2 regions of the Streptomyces sp. NPDC038200 genome follow, and region 2 is predicted to be linked to the other one. Evidence: riboswitches for the same ligand, from Rfam matches in the RefSeq annotation. Region 2 holds a riboswitch; the other holds the start of a gene.

Evidence for each region. Region 2 has a riboswitch for cyclic di-AMP ahead of ACZ7KF_RS26680 (C40 family peptidase). Riboswitches for the same ligand answer to the same signal wherever they lie in the genome.
Region 1: another riboswitch for cyclic di-AMP. It lies ahead of ACZ7KF_RS01980 (M23 family metallopeptidase); the one in region 2 lies ahead of ACZ7KF_RS26680 (C40 family peptidase).

What each region holds. Positions count from the first base shown of each region.
Region 1 covers NZ_JBVJYH010000001.1:468,760-473,664, forward strand. Annotated here, with positions in the region: gene ACZ7KF_RS01970 (HPr family phosphocarrier protein) at 1-113, shown strand, start outside; gene ACZ7KF_RS01975 (GntR family transcriptional regulator) at 306-992, opposite strand; gene ACZ7KF_RS01980 (M23 family metallopeptidase) at 1,191-1,946, opposite strand; cyclic di-AMP (ydaO/yuaA leader) riboswitch at 1,959-2,121, opposite strand; gene ACZ7KF_RS01985 (M16 family metallopeptidase) at 2,332-3,720, opposite strand; gene ACZ7KF_RS01990 (M16 family metallopeptidase) at 3,717-4,905, opposite strand, start outside.
Region 2 covers NZ_JBVJYH010000014.1:171,590-176,494, reverse strand. Annotated here, with positions in the region: gene ACZ7KF_RS26705 (8-amino-7-oxononanoate synthase) at 1-146, shown strand, start outside; gene ACZ7KF_RS26700 (DUF397 domain-containing protein) at 204-425, opposite strand; gene ACZ7KF_RS26695 (helix-turn-helix domain-containing protein) at 435-1,295, opposite strand; gene ACZ7KF_RS26690 (ATP-binding protein) at 1,509-1,964, shown strand; gene ACZ7KF_RS26685 (hypothetical protein) at 1,961-2,242, opposite strand; gene ACZ7KF_RS26680 (C40 family peptidase) at 2,388-2,861, opposite strand; cyclic di-AMP (ydaO/yuaA leader) riboswitch at 2,865-3,019, opposite strand; gene ACZ7KF_RS26675 (hypothetical protein) at 3,440-3,745, opposite strand; gene ACZ7KF_RS26670 (ATP-dependent Clp protease proteolytic subunit) at 3,754-4,389, opposite strand; gene ACZ7KF_RS26665 (S1C family serine protease) at 4,642-4,905, shown strand, end outside.

The DNA of each region.
Region 1 (4,905 bases), on a different contig from region 2:
AGGGTGGCGAGGAGATCGTCCTCGCCTCCGACGCCGAGGGGGCGGACGCCGCCCTCGACCGTCTGGCCAAGCTGGTCTCCGAGGGCCTGGAGGAGCTGCCCGAGACCGTCTGAGCGACCACCGCACAGAACGCCGGAGCCGCGTTCGCCCGCCGGGGCGGCGCGGCTTCGCCGTGTCCGGACCCGGGTTTATGCCGGACACACGCCCACCGCGCGGAACTCGCAACGGAATTCCGCGCACGCCTGAATTAGGGCAGCAAAAACCGCGCCCCACAGAATTATTCTTCTTTGTATACGGCGCCCTTGTTAAAGCCGCGGACTCGACATGTTTACGGCATGTTGCGAAGTCCTCACACGCTCCACGGCACCGGAAAAACGCAGCCGGTGCACCCCCGTCGCGCGCTCCGCGTGCAGCGCCGTCAGTGCCCGCGCCCGCTCCCCGTCCCCGCGCGCCACCGCGTCCACGATCGCCCCGTGCTCGGTCCAGGACTCCATCGGGCTCGGCGGCGCGTCCACCGCGTACATCCAGGCGATCTTGTGCCGCAGCTGAGTGAGCATCGAGGTCAGCGAGGGGCTGCCGGATGCCTGGGCGAGCGTCTCGTGGAACCAGCCGCCCAGCGAGCGCAGATCCTCGCTGTTGCCCCGCCTGGCCCGCTCCTGGCCCAGCCGGACCAGGCCGCGCAGCACCTTCAGATGGGCCTCGGTGCGCCGCTGGGCGGCCCGGGCGGCGCCCAGCGGCTCCAGCAGCACCCGCATCTCCAGCAGGTCGGCCGCCTCCTGCTCGGTCGGCTCGGCCACGCACGCGCCCGCGTGCCGGCGCGTCACCACGAAGCCCTCGGCCTCCAGGGTGCGCAGGGCCTCGCGCACCGGGACGCGCGAGACGCCGTAGCGGCGGGCCAGGACTTCCTCGGTGAGACGGCTGCCGCGCTCGTAGACACCGGCGACGATGTCGTCCCGGACAGCGGTGCACACCGAGTGCGCCGGAATACGCATGACCGACCTCCGCCTTAATCCCCGTGAAACGCCGACACTGGACGCCTGTTCCGTGACTCTATTCCAATGAGCGGGAATTTCCGATGGCGGGTCGTAATCCGTGGATATTTTTTGGACAGCGGGTCCGGCGGACACCTCGAAAAACGGCGAAAGCCCCGGCTCGACGAGCCGGGGCCTCGGACGGTCGTGCGTCGGGCGTCAGACGTGCACTCCGTGGTTGCGGAGATAGGCGACGGGGTCGACGTCCGAACCGTACTCGGGGGTCGTGCGCGCCTCGAAGTGGAGGTGCGGGCCGGTGACGTTGCCCGTGGCGCCGGACAGGCCGATCTGCTGGCCCGGGACGATCTTCTGGCCCACCGCGACACCGATCGAGGACAGGTGCCCGTACTGGGTGTACATGCCGTCGGCCATGCGGATCACGACCTGGTTGCCGTACGCGCCGCCCCAGCCCGCGGAGACGACCGTGCCGGAGCCCACCGCGTGCACGGACGTGCCGCTGGCCGCGTGGAAGTCGATGCCGGTGTGCGAACCGGAGGACCACAGGGAGCTACTGGCCTGGTAGGCCGTGGAGACGAACGAGTGCGCGATCGGGGCCACGAAGGCGTTGAGCCGCTTGCGCTCGGCCTCCCGGGCGGCGCGGGCCTTGGCCGCACGCACCTCCTGGGCCCGCCTGGCGGCTTCCTTCGCCGCGGCCTCCTCGGCCGCCTTCTGCTCGGCGGCCTGCTGCTGGGCGGCGGCCTGGGCGTCGATCTCCTCGGCGACGTCGCCGGTGGCGGCCAGGACCGGGGTGAGGCCGGTCTGCTCCGCGGGGCTCTCGGCGGCGAGCGCCGGGGAGGCGGCGAGGGTGCCGATCACACCCGTGGTGGTGAGGGCCGCGATACCGGCCGCCTGAGCGGTGGTCCGCTTGACCCGGCCGGGCTTGCGGTGCTTCCCGGTGGCGCACATGAACGCCATGAAGTGGCTGGTCCTTTCCTTCCCTCTCGCCTACCGGGTTAGCTGACGGGTTCGGAGCAGGAAGGTCTCCTACGGGTCCCCCCGCTCTCGCGCGGGCACCCGATTCACCCCAGGGACTGCGTGGGTCCCCGGCTCCCCTGGCTCGCGCCGTACGGGGACTCGGCGATGACTGTCCGGTGCCGCGGGCGCGGCGCACTGCCTGACGAACAGCCCGCATGACGCTACGGCGGCCCGCTTTCAATCCTCAAACGCAAGCGGCTTTTTGTAGCGCATCCCACAGGGCAGACAGGCAACCTCTCCCGCAAAACGGGCATCTGGAGGAACGAGTGGAACAGCAGGGGCCCTGACGACCCGTAGGTCGCCAGGGCCCCGTGCGCGCGTGCCGTTACTCGGCCGACACCACGCTCACTTCACCGATGCCGAGCGCCTCGACCGGTGCCTTGATCTGGGCCGCGTCGCCGACGAGGACCGTCACCAGGCGGTCCACGGGGAAGGCGTTCACGACGGCGGCGGTGGCCTCCACCGTGCCCGTGGCGGCCAGTTGCCGGTAGAGCGTCGCCTGGAAGTCGTCGGGCAGATGCTGCTCGACCTGGTCGGCCAGCGTGCTCGCGACGGCGGCCGCCGTCTCGAACTTCAGCGGCGCCACGCCGACGAGGTTCTGCACGGCGACGTCCCGCTCGGCGTCGGTCAGGCCGTCCGCCGCGACGGTGCGCAGCACCTTCCACAGGTCGTCCAGCGCCGGGCCCGTGTTCGGGGTGTCCACGGAGCCGCTGATGGCGAGCATCGCCGCGCCCGTGCCGTCCGGCGCGGACCGCAGGACCTGCCCGAAGGAGCGCACGCCGTAGGTGTAGCCCTTCTCCTCGCGCAGGACGCGGTCCAGGCGGGAGGTGAGGGTGCCGCCGAGGCAGTACGTGCCGAGCACCTGGGCGGGCCACACCCGGTCGTGCCGGTCGGGGCCGATCCGGCCGATGAGCAGCTGCGTCTGGACCGCGCCGGGCCGGTCCACGATGACCACGCGCCCGGTGTCGTCGGCGGTCACCGGCGGCACCGGCCGGGGCTCGCCCGGGGTGCCGGTCCAGGCGCCCAGGGTGTCCCCCAGCAGCGCGTCCAGGTCCACGCCCGTCAGGTCGCCGACGACCACCACGGTGGCCGTGGCGGGCCGCACATGGCGGTCGTAGAAGGCGCGTACGGCCGCCGCGTCGATCTTCTCGACCGTCTCCTCGGTGCCCTGGCGGGGACGGGACATGCGCGCGGTCGCCGGGAACAGCTCCTTGGCGAGTTCCTTGGCGGCCCGGCGGGCGGGGTTGGCCAGCTCGTGCGGGATCTCGTCCAGGCGGTTGCGGACCAGCCGCTCGACCTCGCTCTCGGCGAAGGCGGGCGCGCGCAGGGCGTCGGCGAGCAGGCCGAGGCCCCTGGCCAGGCGGGAGGCGGGGACCTCCAGGCTGATCCGGACGCCGGGGTGGTCGGCGTGCGCGTCGAGGGTGGCGCCGGCGCGCTCCAGCTCGGCGGCGAACTCCTCGGCGGAGTGCTGGTCGGTGCCCTCGGAGAAGGCCCGCGCCATGATCGTGCCGACGCCGTCCAGCCCGGCCGGCTCGGCGTCCAGGGGCGCGTCCAGCAGCACCTCCACGGCGACGACCTGCTGGCCGGGGCGGTGGCAGCGCAGCACGGTCAGGCCGTTGTCGAGCGTGCCGCGCTCGGGGGCCGGGAACGCCCACGGCTTGGCGGCACCGGGCTGCGGCTGGGGGTGGAACTCCATGGTGGCGAGCTCGGTCACTTGGCCGTCTCCTCGTTCTCGTGGCCGGCCTCTACGATCGCTTCCGACTCGGGGTCCTCGGGGACGTCCGCGTCCTCGACCGACTCCGGGGACTTCGGCTCGTAGACGAGGACCGCGCGGTTGTCGGGGCGCAGACGGGCCTTGGCGACCTCCTGGACCTCCTCCGGCGTCACCTCCAGGACCCGCTCGACGGCCGTCAGGGCGAGCTGCGGGTCGCCGAACAGGACGGCGTAGCGGCACAGTTCGTCGGCGCGGCCGGCGACCGTGCCGAGCCGGTCCAGCCACTCGCGCTCCAGCTGGGCCTGGGCGCGCTCCATCTCCTCGGGCGTGGGGCCCTCCGCGGCGAACCGGGCCAGCTCCTCGTCGATGGCGGCCTCGATGACCGGCACCTCGACGTCACCGGAGGTCTTCACGTCCAGCCAGCCCATGGAGGGCGCGCCGGCCAGGCGCAGCAGGCCGAAGCCGGCCGCGACGGCCGTACGGTCGCGGCGCACCAGCCGGTTGTACAGGCGGGAGGACTCGCCGCCGCCGAGGACGGTCAGGGCGAGGTCGGCCGCGTCGCACGCGCGCGTGCCGTCGTGCGGGAGCCGGTAGGCGGCCATCAGGGCGCGCGCCGGGACCTCCTCGACGACGACCTCGCGCAGCTGCTCGCCGACGACCTCCGGCAGGGTGCCGTCGCGGGGCGCGGGCTTGCCGTCGTGGGACGCGATCGAGCCGAAGTACCGCTCGATCCAGGCGAGGGTCTGCTCGGGGTCGATGTCGCCGACCACCGAGAGGACCGCGTTGTTCGGCGCGTAGTAGGTGCGGAAGAACTGGCGGGCGTCCTCCAGGGTGGCCGCGTCCAGGTCCGCCATCGAGCCGATCGGCGTGTGGTGGTACGGGTGGCCCTCCGGGTAGGAGAGGGCGGTCAGCTTCTCGAAGGCGGTGCCGTACGGCACGTTGTCGTAGCGCTGGCGGCGCTCGTTCTTGACGACGTCCCGCTGGTTCTCCATGGACTCGTCGTCCAGGGCGGCCAGCAGCGAGCCCATGCGGTCGGCCTCCAGCCAGAGGGCCAGCTCCAGCTGGTGCGCGGGCATGGTCTCGAAGTAGTTGGTGCGCTCGAAGCTGGTGGTGCCGTTCAGCGAGCCGCCGGCACCCTGCACCAGCTCGAAGTGGCCGTTGCCCTTGACCTGCGCGGAGCCCTGG
Region 2 (4,905 bases):
GCCGTACGGCGGGCCTGGCCGTGGGCTGCTTCCGCCCTCCCTCCGTGCCCGACGGCATCTCCCGGCTGAGGCTGACCGCCCGCGCGGACCTCTCCGGGACCGAGATCGAACGCGCTGTACGAGTCATCGGCGAGACGCGACCATGAGTCGGCGTGACACGGCCGTGTGTCGCACGAAAAATGATTAGAGACGATCGAATCTGATCAGAGGGTGGTCACGAAGTCGGCCCAGCTGTCGGCGGAGAAGAGCAGTGCGGGTCCGGCCGGCTTCTTGGAGTCGCGCACGGCGAGCAGTCCGGCCCCGGGGCCGGAGCGCGGCCGGGCCGTCTCCACGCAGTTGTTGGCGCCCGTGCTGTAACTGCTGCGCAGCCAGCGCACGTCGTGCAGATCGGTACTGGCAGGGACGTTCCGAGGCAGTGCTGACATGGTGCCTCCTTACGCGCCGTCACCTATCCCGGCGATGTAGTCCAACGAGTCCTCGGGGGAAAGGGCGTGGAACTGAAGGGTGTTGAAGGCCTCGGAGTAGGCCATGAGGTCTTCTTTCCGCTCCAGATAGAGGCTACTCGTCAACTGGTCGAGAACAACAACATCCAGATCAGAAGTGCTCGGAAATGAGAAGATAACGAAAGGCCCGGTCAGGCCGACATGTGCTCCGGCCCCGAACGGCAGTACCTGCAGCCGTACTTGGGGCAGACGGGCGGCCTCCGTCAGCCGCTGAAGCTGCCGGGCCATCACCCCCGGCCCGCCGACCTCGCGGCGCAGCACCGCCTCGTCCAGTACGGCGCTCAGCACCAGCGGCGGATCCGACCGCAGCACGTCCTGCCTGGCCAGACGCACCTCCACCAGCGTGTCCAGGCGGTCCCCGGCCACGTCCTTCACCGCCGCCCGGGTCACCGCGCGGGCGTACTCGGGAGTCTGCAACAGCCCCGGCACGACCGTGGTCTCCAGGGTGCGCATCGCGCTCGCCTGCGACTCCAGGCTGATGAAGTCCCGGTAGGTGGGCGGCAGCACTCCGCGGTAGGCGTGCCACCAGCGGTGCCGGCCGCCCGCGTCCTGCGGCCCCGCCAGCATCAGCAGCACCTCGCGCAGATGCCGGTCCCGCACCCCGTAGGCGTCCAGCAGCAACCGCAGATCGGCCGGTTTCACACCGCTGGAGCCGGTCTCGATGCGGCTCACCTTCGACTGGTGCCAGCCCACCAGCCGGGCCGCCTCACCGCTCGTGAGCCCGGCGCCGGTGCGCAGCATGCGCAGTTCGGCGCCCAGTTTGCGGCGGCGCACTGCCGGACCGTTCTGCATGGGCTCCTCCTTACTCCCTACGGGCCGCCCGCATACGGCCTCTCGTCGCAGAGTTCACCGCATCGAGCGACAGATATATGCACATCTTGGTGGATCGCTCCCCGTGACCGGCCCGTTGGTGGCAGTCTGGCGAACAAGCACCAGTCCGGGACCGTACTCGAACCCCCCGCCGTCTGTCGGACCGCGGTCCCGTGGGAAAGGGACGACGTCGCCATGGCAGACCAGCTGGAAGCATCCGTCACTCTGCCGAGCGATCCCGCCTCGGTCTCCGCCGCGCGCTCCTACGTGGTGGGGACCCTCGCCGAGTGGGGCCTGCCGTCGGACACCGACGTGGCCGACACCGTGCGACTCATCGTGTCCGAACTCGCCACCAACGCCGTACAGCACACCTTCGGACAGTCACCCACCTTCACGGTCGACATCGCCTTGCACCACGACGCACACCTGCGCATCGGTGTCACGGACAGTCATCCACGCTTCCCGAAGAGACTGCCCGCCGCGGTCCAGCAGGACAACGGCCGCGGCATGGTCATCATCCGCTGGCTCACCGCGGAGTGCGGCGGCAGACTCCGGATCCGGCCCACCCGCGAGGGCGGCAAGACGGTCTCGATCGAACTCCCCTGGGCGATCCCGGCCGCACCGGTGACGGCGGGACAGCAGGAAACCTAGCGCACGGAGGCCCGCCGGACCCGGCCGAACGCCCCTCGCAGCAGCGCCCGGAAGGCGTCCGCCGCCGGATTCGTCCCGTCGTTCGTCTCGTCCGCGCGGTACGCCACCGAGACCGTGCGGCGTACCCCCTCCAGAGGCCGTACCCCGACCGGTGCGCTCGCGGAGAGCCGTACGTCCGGACGCGCCCGGCGGAATGCGCTCAGCGACGGCGGCAGCCTGAGGGCATGGACGGACAGCTCATCGTCTTCACCGGCACCCGCGGTGGGACTCGCGGCCATGCCGGTCGCCGACTTCACCTGCACCGGCCGGGCAGGCGGCTGCGCCGGCCCCGGGCCGCCCGTGGGCTTCAGGCGGGCACCGGGGTGACGCTGACGGCCCCGGGAGCGGCCCCGCTGCTGGAGCCGCTCCCGGACTGACGACGGATCAGCTGACCCGGCCGTACCACACGCTCTTCGTCCAGATCTTCTGGAGCTTCACCACGTCTCCGGTCTTCGGGGCGTGCCAGATCTTCCCGTGGCCGGCGTAGATGCCGACGTGGTAGACGCTGGAACCCGAGTGGAAGAAGACCAGGTCGCCCGCCTTGCGGCTGCGGGCGGAGATGTGGTGGGTCTTGTTGTACTGCTGGGCGGCGGTGCGCGGCAGCTTCTTGCCGGCCTTCTTGTAGGAGTAGAGCGTCAGCCCCGAGCAGTCGAACCGGCGCGGTCCGGTGGCACCCCACGAGTACGGCGCGCCCTTCTTGGACGCCGCGATGTGGAGTGCTTTCGTCGCTGTCGTCGCGGCCGAGGCCTCGGTGGCGAGACCGGGCACGGCGATGGAGCCGCCCACGGCGGCCAGGGTGAGGGCCGAGGCCGTGCCGGCCCGGGCCATCAGCGACGGGACACGATTGAGCGCAGTCATGCGCAACCCTTCGTCAGCCGCCTGTGAAGGATGACCTGTCGGATTCGGGCTGGCGAAGTAGCCCGGCCGCGTTGCCGCGGCTTCACCCCAAGGGCTGCTCGGAGCCTGACGTCCGTCTGTCTCGAACAGACGCGCATCCGTTCCGGCGACCCGCCTTGCTTGGGTCCTCCACTCCTGCCGATCCACTCCTGTCGACCGGTCATCCGGGCGGCGGCAGGACTCGGCGTCCGCCCGGACCGCCCCGCCGCGGTGGCGGGGGCTTGTCGTCAGACAGGGATCTTGACTCACTACTGTCCGAAAATCCCAACGGAATCGGGGATTTGTGGCGTTACTCACCACTCACCCGTTCGGGTGGACACTGCTCTGTTCGAGCCGCCGTCAGATCCCGTACGTAGCGCCGGACCTGCGACTTTGCGCCTTCTCGACGACTCACGGACCCGCGCGTCGCGCAACTCGGGAGGCCCGGAAAACGATCTGGAAGTACACCGGTCGGTGGTACGTCGTTCGGGTCGTTTCAACTCCGGTCCCGACGGCTCGTGTCGACGCGCGGGCCCGGCCGGGCCGGACGGGCGTCCGCCTCAGGCGACGCCGTCCGGCGGGAGCGCGACGCGAGCGGCCCGGCGCTCGCCGTCCAGCACCCGCAGCGCCCGTGCCAGCGTGTCCCCGTGCAGCTCCGTCTCGCCCCGCTGATGCATCAGTGTGAGCGCGTCCCGCAGCTCTGCCGCCTTGCGCACCAGAGCCTGGGCCGCCCGCAGCCCGCGGTAGGTGTCCCCCGGGCGGGCCGGGTTGACGCGGCCCAGCAGGTCGACCGCCTCCAGGTAACGGTCGATCAACTCGCCCTCGGCGCGGGTCAGGGCGGGCAGCGGTGGGAGTTCCGGCAGCATGGGCGGGCTCACCTCGCGTCCGGTGCGCCGGGTGTGTCCCGGCGGCTCGGCACGATGCCGTCCACCAGACCGTACGCGAGCGCTCCGGGTGCGTCCAGGATCAGGTCACGCTCCAGATCCTCGTGGACCTGGCCGGCCGTGCGCCCCGTGTGCCGGACGAGCATCTCCTCCATCCGCGCGCGGATCCGGGTCAACTCCTCGGCCTGGATGAGGAGGTCGCTGGGCTGGCCGCGCACCGGCTCGGGCAGGGCGGGCTGCTCGATCACCATGCGGGCGCCGGGCAGGGCGAACCGCTTGCCCGGGGTGCCGGCCGCGAGCAGCACGGCGGCGGAGGCGGCGGCCTGCCCCAGGCAGTAGGTCGCGACGTCGCAGCTGACGTACCGCATCGTGTCGTAGACGGCCGTCATGGCGTCGAAGGAACCGCCCGGCGCGTTGATGTACAGCGTGATGTCCCGGTCCGGGGCCGCGTGTTCCAGGTACATGAGCTGCGCTGTCACATCGCCGGCCGCCGTGTCGTCGACCGGCGTGCCGAGGAAGACGATCCGGTCCTCGAAGAGCCTGGCGTAGGGATCGAGGGTGCGCACGGCGGCCCCGGTGCGCTCGGTGAACTCGGGCAGGACATGACGGGCGGACGGTCGGGACATGGGCACACCCCTCTTCGCGGCGGAGCCGCCGTCGGCGACTCTCTGTAAAAAATGTACAGGACGTACTGATCATTGGGTGGGTCATCGCCGCAACGCCCGCCAGGACAGCGCGTGGTCGCGCGCCTAAGCTGGAGGGGTAAGCGATCATTCCGGGCTGGTCCCGGTGGGGTGCCGCCCGTCGTCGGAAGGCTCCACGCCGTGGGTGCGAAAGTGAGAACCGCGCTCGCCGGAACAGCGGTCGCGTCATTGGTCATGGGTGGAACGGTGGCGTACGCGGTCCCGGCGGACGATTCGCCGCAGGACATCTTCGAGGAGGCCGCCCCGGCCACCGTCCACGTAGTGGGCAAGACGGGGTCCGGAAGCGGTTTCATCTACGACGCCGACAAGGGGCTCATCCTCACCAACGCGCATGTCGTCGCGGGGGAGAGCGCCCTCAAGGTCGTCGTCCAGGACAAGGGCGAGGTGCCCGTCCGGATCCTCGGCATCAATCCGTGCGAGGACCTGGCCGTCCTGCAG